Ferrimicrobium sp.: one gene and its partner. The protein of the gene in region 2 interacts with the protein of the main gene of each other region in a pairwise test. Links are inferred from orthologs where the notes say so. Each region holds a gene or a part of one and is shown on either strand. Other genes may lie near its edges.

The links.
Region 1: the proteins of ribD (region 2) and M7Q83_RS01290 interact in binary tests that used the Escherichia coli proteins (3 or more experiments, as listed by UniProt). The link is inferred for Ferrimicrobium sp. from one-to-one orthologs.

The regions. Positions count from the first base shown.
Region 1 is NZ_DAHXOI010000001.1:288,727-292,776, reverse strand. What follows is about bases 1,056-4,047. They hold M7Q83_RS01290 (biotin carboxylase N-terminal domain-containing protein), read left to right. Parts: upstream 1,056-1,662; coding sequence 1,663-3,432; downstream 3,433-4,047. Other genes in these bases: M7Q83_RS01285 (M20 family metallopeptidase), read left to right, coding at 3,461-4,047; M7Q83_RS01295 (biotin--[acetyl-CoA-carboxylase] ligase), read right to left, coding at 1,056-1,553. Also shown: M7Q83_RS01300 (acyl-CoA dehydrogenase family protein), read right to left, coding at 1-449; more of M7Q83_RS01295, read right to left, coding at 786-1,055; more of M7Q83_RS01285, read left to right, coding at 4,048-4,050. UniProt on the Escherichia coli protein: This protein is a component of the acetyl coenzyme A carboxylase complex; first, biotin carboxylase catalyzes the carboxylation of the carrier protein and then the transcarboxylase transfers the carboxyl group to form malonyl-CoA.
Region 2 is NZ_DAHXOI010000003.1:195,360-200,026, forward strand. Bases 679-3,674 are described here. They hold ribD (bifunctional diaminohydroxyphosphoribosylaminopyrimidine deaminase/5-amino-6-(5-phosphoribosylamino)uracil reductase RibD), read left to right. Parts: upstream 679-1,600; coding sequence 1,601-2,749; downstream 2,750-3,674. Other genes in these bases: M7Q83_RS03705 (MogA/MoaB family molybdenum cofactor biosynthesis protein), read left to right, coding at 1,122-1,604; M7Q83_RS03715 (ribbon-helix-helix protein, CopG family), read left to right, coding at 3,030-3,272; M7Q83_RS03720 (hypothetical protein), read left to right, coding at 3,315-3,437; M7Q83_RS03725 (hypothetical protein), read left to right, coding at 3,438-3,632. Outside these bases: M7Q83_RS03700 (methionyl-tRNA formyltransferase), read left to right, coding at 1-591; M7Q83_RS03730 (riboflavin synthase), read left to right, coding at 4,384-4,667. UniProt on the Escherichia coli protein: Converts 2,5-diamino-6-(ribosylamino)-4(3h)-pyrimidinone 5'-phosphate into 5-amino-6-(ribosylamino)-2,4(1h,3h)-pyrimidinedione 5'-phosphate.

The DNA.
Region 1 (4,050 bases), on a different replicon or contig from region 2:
AGTAGGAATCGCTCGCCCTGGCGCTCGACCCTTGTGCGGGTGGCTCCCGCATCGGATCCCCCGTCGGGCTCTGTCAGGCCAAAACCACCGAGCGTTTTCCCAGCGCAAAGATCGGGCAACCATCGCTGCTTTTGTTCCTCATTGCCAAACTCGTAGATCGGATTCGCACCGAGTCCAACACCAGCAGAGAGGGTGATAGCCAGGGAGGAGTCGCCTTTGGCGAGCTCTTCGACCGCGATGCATAGTGAGGTGAAGTCGCCTCCTCCCCCTCCGTAGCTCTCGGGAAAGATCATCCCGAACAGTCCAAGCTCCCCAAGCTGGAGCACCTGTGCAAGAGGGAACTCACTACGTTCGTCCCAGCCGAGAGCATTTGGCAGCACCTCAGCATCCACAAAATCAGCTACCACCTTACGAAGTGCTTCGTGTTCCTCACCGAACTCGACTGACATATCGACCTCCTCGTCCAATCCTCACCAATCTCAACGCCACATTTCTACCAGGTAACCGTGCCAACGCACAAGAGCGCTCTCGCGTCCCTCGCCAAGACACTACGCCAAGCGACAACTCCTCCGTCCAGGTCGATCATCGTGACCACCTCGACCGGGGTGCCGTGGGGGCCCCCTCCAAACACGCGCTATCTGCCATCATTGCTGCATCCACAGCCACTGCTAGGGCTATCCCGATGCGTTCTGGTACCCAAATGACCCAATGCCACGGTCCCCCATACATCAAGCCATGCCAACTTAGATGTGGATCTACTACGCGAGCACAACCCCGACGAGACGCTATCGATCATTCACCACTCCAAGATGTTCGATATCACCAACATGAACAGCAACCCGACCGGTCGCAGTTCTGACAAGCAAACAACCCTCCTGATCGACATCTTCGGCTAATCCTACCACCATCTCGTCTGGGTACTGAATTTGTACCTGACGGCCCAGCGTTGACAAGCAGCACCGGTAGGTTTGGAGAAGGAGCTCGGTGTGGCCATGAAGGAGCTGTGACAGTTGGTCATCGAGTTCCTCCAGGAACCGCATGAGGAGGGAATCGCGCAGCGAGAAGAAATCCTTCGCCGGTGTGCCTTCAATCAGCTCGTTGAGACAGCAAAGGTTGCGAGCATCCTCTAGCGTTGGGGTGGCCGTGAGGTTCACGCCAAGACCAATGACCACCTGATGGGACGAGCCATCGAAGATGCCATCGATCAACATCCCTCCGAGCTTGGCTTCCCCTACCATCAGATCATTGGGCCACTTCAAGGTCACCCCCACGACCCCGAGGCCCCGAATCGCAAAGACGATCGCATTACCGACGGCCATCGGAAGGAGATTGACCTCAGCACGCCGAGGCAACTCTATCAATACCGAGCAGGCAAGGGCACTTCTCGGAAGATCATGAAAAGCACGACCTCGTCTGCCGCGGCCGGCCCGTTGATGATCTGCCACGACGACCAGACGCTGGGTACTGACCCGTGCAAAGAGGTTTGAAAGGGTGCGATTCGTAGAGTCGGTCTCATCAAGTAGGATTATGCGCCATGGGGCAGTGCTGATCATGACTCAGCACCTTAGAGGACAGGGTCGAGCCAAGCTTCCTCGACGGGCATAGCCTCGGAGAGCGGCGCCGGTGACGGCGACATCGAAGCAAGCAAGAAAGGTGACGCAGGTGTTTGAGCGGTTACTAATAGCGAACCGAGGAGAGATCGCGGTTCGCGTAATCCGGACAGCCAAGGAGATGGGCATCAAGACGATCGCTGTCTATTCCGATGCCGATCGCGACGCCATGCACGTCCGTTACGCCGACGAAGCCTACAATCTGCCCGGCACGACCGTTCGAGATAGCTACCTAAACACCGAACGCATCTTGGAGATTATTCAACGTTCAGGCGCCCAAGCCGTGCATCCTGGCTATGGCTTCTTCAGTGAAAACACCGACTTCGCTAGGGCCATCGAAAGCACCGGTGTTGTGTTCGTTGGTCCACCGCCAGAGGCCATCGAGATCATGGGAGACAAGATCTCTTCTCGTATTGCCGCGACAGCAGCCGGCGTCGCCGGTGTACCTGGCACCACGGAGGTCCTCACAAGCGCCGATGAGATCGTCGCCTTTGGCGAGAACCACGGTTGGCCCTTAGCGATCAAGGCAGCCTATGGCGGAGGTGGTCGAGGCATGCGAGTCGTTCACTCTGCCGCCGAGGCGGCCGAGGCTTTAGCCTCGGCTCAACGAGAAGCACTTGGTGCTTTTGGGCGTGACGAGTGTTACGTCGAACGGTACCTCACTTGGCCCCGCCATGTGGAGATGCAGATCATTGGGGATGCCCATGATACGATCCTGTGGCTCGGCGAGCGCGATTGTTCGTGCCAACGGCGGCATCAGAAGCTGATCGAGGAGTCGCCTGCTCCAGATTTTCCTGATGACATTCGATCCAAGATGGGCGAGGCTGCCGTCAAGGTCGCTCGCGCATGCGGCTACCGCAACGCCGGAACGGTCGAGTTTCTTTACCAAGATGGCGCATTTTACTTTCTCGAGATGAATACTCGTCTCCAGGTTGAGCACCCCATCACCGAAGCGGTAACCGGTCTCGACCTAGTGGAGCTCCAGCTTCGTATCGCTGCAGGAGAGCGTCTCCCGCTCTCCCAAGACCAGATCAGCCATAACGGCCATGCCATCGAGATCCGTTTGAACGCTGAAGACCCGGCGGGGGGTCGTTTCGTCCCCTCTCCGGGCCCCATCACGCGCTTCGAGCGCGCCGACGGCCCTGGCGTTCGCACCGACGCCGGCTATGAAGCGGGAGACGCAGTGAGCCAATACTACGACAATCTCATCGCGAAATTGGTGGTCTGGGCACCTGATCGTGAACGGGCGATCGCTAAGGCCATCCGCGCCCTCCGTGAGACCAAGCTAGAGGGAGTCACGACTACCATCCCTGCTGATCTGGCCATTCTCGAGCACCCAGACTTCCACGCGGCGCAACATTCCACCAAGTGGGTTGAGGATCGGTTGGACTTAAGTGGGCTGACAGCTCCACCCAGTACCACCGCCACCGAGGAGACCACCACGCCGACCGAGGTCGTAGCCGAGGTCAATGGCAAACGGGTTGCAGTCAAGCTCTTCCTGTCCGAACTGGTCGCACCGGTCCCAACGAACACGCCATCTCCGCGCCGTGACACCCCTTCCCCACGAGCAGCCCGCACACAGGGAGCTGCGTCGAAGGTAGGAGGTGGATCTGGAGCCGTCACTGTGCCCATGCAAGGCACCGTCGTGAAGATAGCGGTGCAAGTAGGCCAAGAGGTCAATGTTGGGGACACAGTAATCGTGCTCGAGGCGATGAAGATGGAGAACTCAATCCTCGCTGAGCGCGCAGGAACCGTCAGCGAGATCAGAGTGAAGCCTGGCGACACCGTAGGTACTGGCGACGTGGTCGCCACCATCGCCTAATCACCACTCCAGTTGCGGAAGGAACACTATGTCACACGGAGACAACGAACGCAAGGCAATTCGATCGGCAGCGGAACGCAACTATGGTCGAGCTTACGACCTCTCACATCGTATTCACGCAAACCCTGAATTGGCATTTCACGAAGAGAAGGCCGCCACCTGGCTCACCAATGAGCTCAGCACATCTGGGTTCACAGCCACGAAAGGTGTCGGTGGTCTCGACACCGCCGTCATCGCTGAGGCCGGCAGTGGTGACCTTATCGTAACTATCTGCGCCGAATACGATGCACTTCCCCAGATCGGACACGCCTGTGGTCACAATATCATCGCAGCCAGTGCCTTCCTCGCTGCCACCTCACTCGTGGACCTCGTCGATGATCTCGGAATCACGCTGCGCGTCATTGGAACTCCTGCCGAGGAGGGCGGTGGTGGCAAGATCATCCTCCTCGAACAGGGGATCTTCACCGGTACGCACCTAGCCATGATGCTGCATCCGGCGCCAATGGAGGCTGACCGAATGCATGTACAAGCAGCGCGTCACTTCCTCGTCACCTACCAGGGGCGAGACTCCCACGCTGCGGCCGCACCTCAGCTTGGTATTAACGCACTCGACGCGAT
Region 2 (4,667 bases):
GTTCACTACTCGCTCCTCCCTGCTTTTCGGGGAGCGGCCCCAGTCGAGCGCTCAGTGCTCGCTGGCGGGTTGGCCAGTGGGGTAACGTTGATGCGTCTCGTCCACGAGATGGATGCGGGGCCAGTCTATGCAGCTCAGCCGGTCGAGATCGAGGGTCTAGGATTGAGCGAGGCCTATGCACGGTTGACTGCGGCGGGTTGTCAGCTGATGGGTGACTGGCTTGTCCGCCGTGATAGTTGGCTTGAGGAGGCGGCCCAACCCCAGGTAGGCTTGGCAACCTACGCCCCAAAGATCACCGATGGGGACCTTCTCATCAGGAGTTATGAGTCAGCGCTGCAGGGTTATCGCCGTCATCTGCTGGGGCGGGCCTACTTCTACGCTGGTCCCAAGCGGATACGCCTCGTCAAGGCCCACATCGAGGAGGGAGAGACGGGTTCTTCACTCGGCACCATCGTCGAGGGCAAGATCCAGATGGCCAAGGGGCTGTTGGTTCCAGAACTGGTGCGACCTGAGGGTCGATCGACGATGAGTTTTGCCGATTTTCTCCGGGGTAGCGCGGTCGAACGCATCGGTACCCGCCCCGAGCAATAGTGCCATCGCTGGGGCGATGCGCCGCCATTGTCCCGATCACTGCACCTACCCTTTGGCGAGCACAGTCGAACCAATAGGAGCAGTGCCGCGAGAGAGGAACCACGAGGTTTGCGCGCTGAGCGAAGGCGAGAACCTTTGGTTCTCTGGAAGATAGTGCCGGGCCGCGCCAACGAGCACCCTGGCTATGAGTGGCGTATACTTGGGTAGCTATCCTGGGGAACGGCTGGATGGCCGTTCGTCCTGGCTTGTGTTGGACCCGGTCATCTCGGAGTGATCAACGACAGAGGTGAGATCACGCTGAGGGCGGTCGGTGATCGATCTGCCCCCTGTTCAATCGGTAGCGAGACGGATTGGCTTGGCGAACGGTTGTCATCGCGGCGATTTGCTAGTCGAACCTTGACAGACAGAGGGCGCTAGGCCAGAGACAACACCAGGACGCACGAAGACAAGAGAGCACGACAACAAAGAGGGTACTGTGGTAGAGGGGAGGCACGGCAGAAGCGCCGTGCCAGTATTGGAGGATGCAGTCGATGCCAGCGGTCAAGATAGTGACAGTCTCTGATGGAGTGATCGCCGGGACGCGCGAGGATCGCTCCGGCCAGGCACTCCATGAGCGCCTCAGCGGTCTTGGGTACGAGGTCGCGGACCGAATAGCCGTCGCGGATGGCGCTGAGAATGTAGCCTCGACTCTCCGGGGTGCAGCTGCCGGATTTGCGGGATTGATCGTGACCACAGGAGGTACCGGGTTTGGTCCCCGTGATCTCACCCCGGAGGGCACACGAGAGGTGCTCGATCGTCTTGCTCCCGGTCTCGCGGAGCAGATGCGTGCGGCGAGTCCGCTGGGCGGGCTCTCACGCGGGGTTGCGGGAACTCTTGGATCCTGCTTGATTTTGAATCTACCGGGTTCTCCACGTGGAGCGATCGAGTCACTCGATGCGGTCGCACCCCTACTGGAGCATGCCCTTGGGCTCATTGCGGGGGGCGATACCGAGCATCCTGTCTCCAGCCGATGAACGATACTGAATTGATGAGGCGGGCCCTCGCCTTGGGTCGGCGTGCGCGTCACGGATCGCCTCCAAACCCTTGGGTCGGTGCGGTCGTCGTGGCGGATGGAGGGGTCGTTGGGGAGGGTTGGACCCAACCCCTGGGTGGTCCCCATGCCGAGGTCGTCGCACTTGGCGAGGCCGGTGAGCGGGCTAAAGGGGCGACGATGTACGTGACCTTAGAGCCCTGTTCTCATCATGGGCGGACGCCACCGTGTGTTGATGCGATCGTGGCCGCTGGAATACGTCGGGTGGTTGCCTCGATCGTCGACCCCGATCCGCGGGTGGCAGGGCGTGGTTTTCTTGCCCTGCGAAGAGCAGGCGTGGCGGTTGAGGTTGGGGTGGAGTCCACCCAGAGCGTGCAAGAACTCATCCCGTACCTCGTGCAGCGACGCCTTGGCAGACCCTGGGTCCGGGCTAAGGTGGCGATGACCCTTGATGGGAGGGTGGCCGATCGAACCGGAGCCTCACAATGGATTACCTCTCCAGCGGCACGAGATCGCGGGCATGAACTTCGGGCGGAGTCCCAGGCGGTCGTCGTAGGGGCCGAAACGATGGAGGCGGATCATCCACTCCTGACCGCTCGGCCTGGAGGTGGTGAAGCCCCAACTCAGCCAGAACGGTGGGTTTTTGCTCATCGGAGCCTCTCGTATTGCACCCCAGGCGTCCAGGTGAGCACCGCTGCACCCCAGGAGTTCCTCGACGATCTGGGCTCGCGTGGAGTGTTGAGTGTCCTCATCGAGGGTGGACCGACGCTTCATGGCTCCTTCTTTGCTGAAGGCCTCGTTGATGAGGTTTATGTCTATCTCGCTCCGATGATCTTTGGTGATGATGAGGCAAAGGCTGCCTTCCATCTGCCCATCGGTCGACTCCTGGTCGATCCGATGCAGCTGATCCCCATGGGAATGCAATCGGTGGGTGCCGACATCGAATTGCGCTTTTGGAGCGGGCGGGCCAATACCGTGGCCGCTGCACTGAACGCTGAGCTTAGCCATGAGAGCGTTTCCGATGTGGACCAGTCGGGAGCTCATATACGTGAAGGAGCCAGTGTTTTGCCCCAGTGGTCATCCATTGGTGAGTGTTCCACCCACACCTCCTCCCCCGATGAGGCCTGAGTGTGTCGTCGGCGTCGCCGACTAGCGTTCATGTGGTGAGCTGCGACTAGCTGGTTGAGTACGGCTCCCTCAGGTTGGTAGACAACGCCAATGCTCGGCCAAGGATGAGAGACCTCTCGCAAGGGCGACGCCGTGAACTCTGTGTTCGCGATAGTAAGGCAAGCGGTGGGTCTGCATCGCGGACCCTGGGTGCCGACGCTCGGTCCTTCTTGGGGCGTCTTGTCGAGAAGGGATATACACCAGTGCTTGTAACGGAATGTAAGTTCGCTTTGCTGAAACCATGAATACACGTACTACTACTATCCGCCTCCCCGGCACCACGGCTGAGGCCTTGGAGGTCGTCGCCAGAGCCGATAACCAGTCGGTCTCCGAGGCTGTCCGGCAAGCTGTCGTAGAACACATCCGTATGCGTCGAGCGGATCCGGATTTTCAGCAGAGTCTTCAAGGCATGCTCGAATCCCAGCGCGAAGTGTTCGAGGTGGCTCGCAGACCTTTGACCGAATACGTGGACCTGGGCGACTAGCTGGGAATCGCTGCGTTGATTCTTGGTATTGACGGGGAAGCGATGACCAAGGGCGTTGGTATCGGCTTGGCAGAATCTGCCTTAGCCGCACCTCGAGCATCGTTCGGAGGTATCGAGTTCCACCCACAACTCGATCAGAAGGCAGCTGTGCTACTGGAACGATGAGTGAAGAACCATCCGTTGCCTGACGGTAACAAGCGTTCCGCCTGTCTCACAATGTGGAGATGTATCCTGATCAATGGCTGTACCTGGACCCTGAACGATGCAGACGATATCGTCGCAACCATTGTCCGCGTTGCTACTGGGGAGATACGCACCGAGGAGCTGACGCAGTGGATCGCGTCAAATATCGAGAAGTAGGTCGCTGATCGCAGGTGGCGTTCGCGCTGACAGCCCGAGAGTGAACCCCTCGACAACCCGCTGATCTTGCCATAGTCGACAAGCTATATGAAACGGGCTAGTACGCCCTCCCGGCAACGCAATCTGGCGTTGTAACAGTTGGCGTGTAGAAATGCTATAACGATCCATGACAATGCGGTTGGCGTAGTACCCTTGCTGTGTCATCGGAGGCCTTTGGGAGTGGTTGCTGTCATCAAGACCCGGATGGAGGAGCCAGTCAGGGGATACACGACTACCTGATCATCTCTCGACCGGAATGCTTTGCTGCACCTTCTCGAGATTCCGGATGAACTGGTGAATACCACAGATGTAGCTACTGCTTGTTGTGGAGTCATCGAACGTTGCTTGCAGCTTTTGTGACGCGAAAAGAGTCTGGTGGGGGAGTTGCGAGGACCGATTATTGTCGCCTTGAGCAGGGGCTCGAGATTTCGCTTCGCCATAGGTTCCCCGGCGCGACGACCCCTCATCAGTACCATAGAGGTCATTAGATGAAGGAGATAGCCGATAGCGTTCGTGGTCCTGACGTCCAGAGGTAGGCACAACAAGGATGTATACCTCTCGCTTGGCACAGACAACAGTTCAGATGCCGGGTATCACTTCAGTGTACCCTCCCGACTCGTCCGTTCTGAGCTGGGGAAATCGCGTTCGTTCACGCTGGTCGAGTCTTGCCGACCGAGACAAACTAGGCTGGAGTAGCTGGAGAGCCGAAGGGATGGAATCGATGTTCTCAGGGATTGTCGCCACGACGGTCACCTATCTTGGGCAGGGTGACGATGGTGTGCATCGTTTTGCGCTCGGTGAGTGGAGGCCCACCATCGAGCTAGGCTCCTCGATCTCCTGTAACGGCGTCTGTTTGACGGTCGTTGAGGTGAGCCAAGACTCCTTCGGGGTGGAGATCATCGAAGAAACCATGCACCGCAGCACGTTTTCGAACCTTGAGGTGGGCGCACGAGTCAATGTTGAGCAGAGCATCACCGCTGCCACGCTGCTCGATGG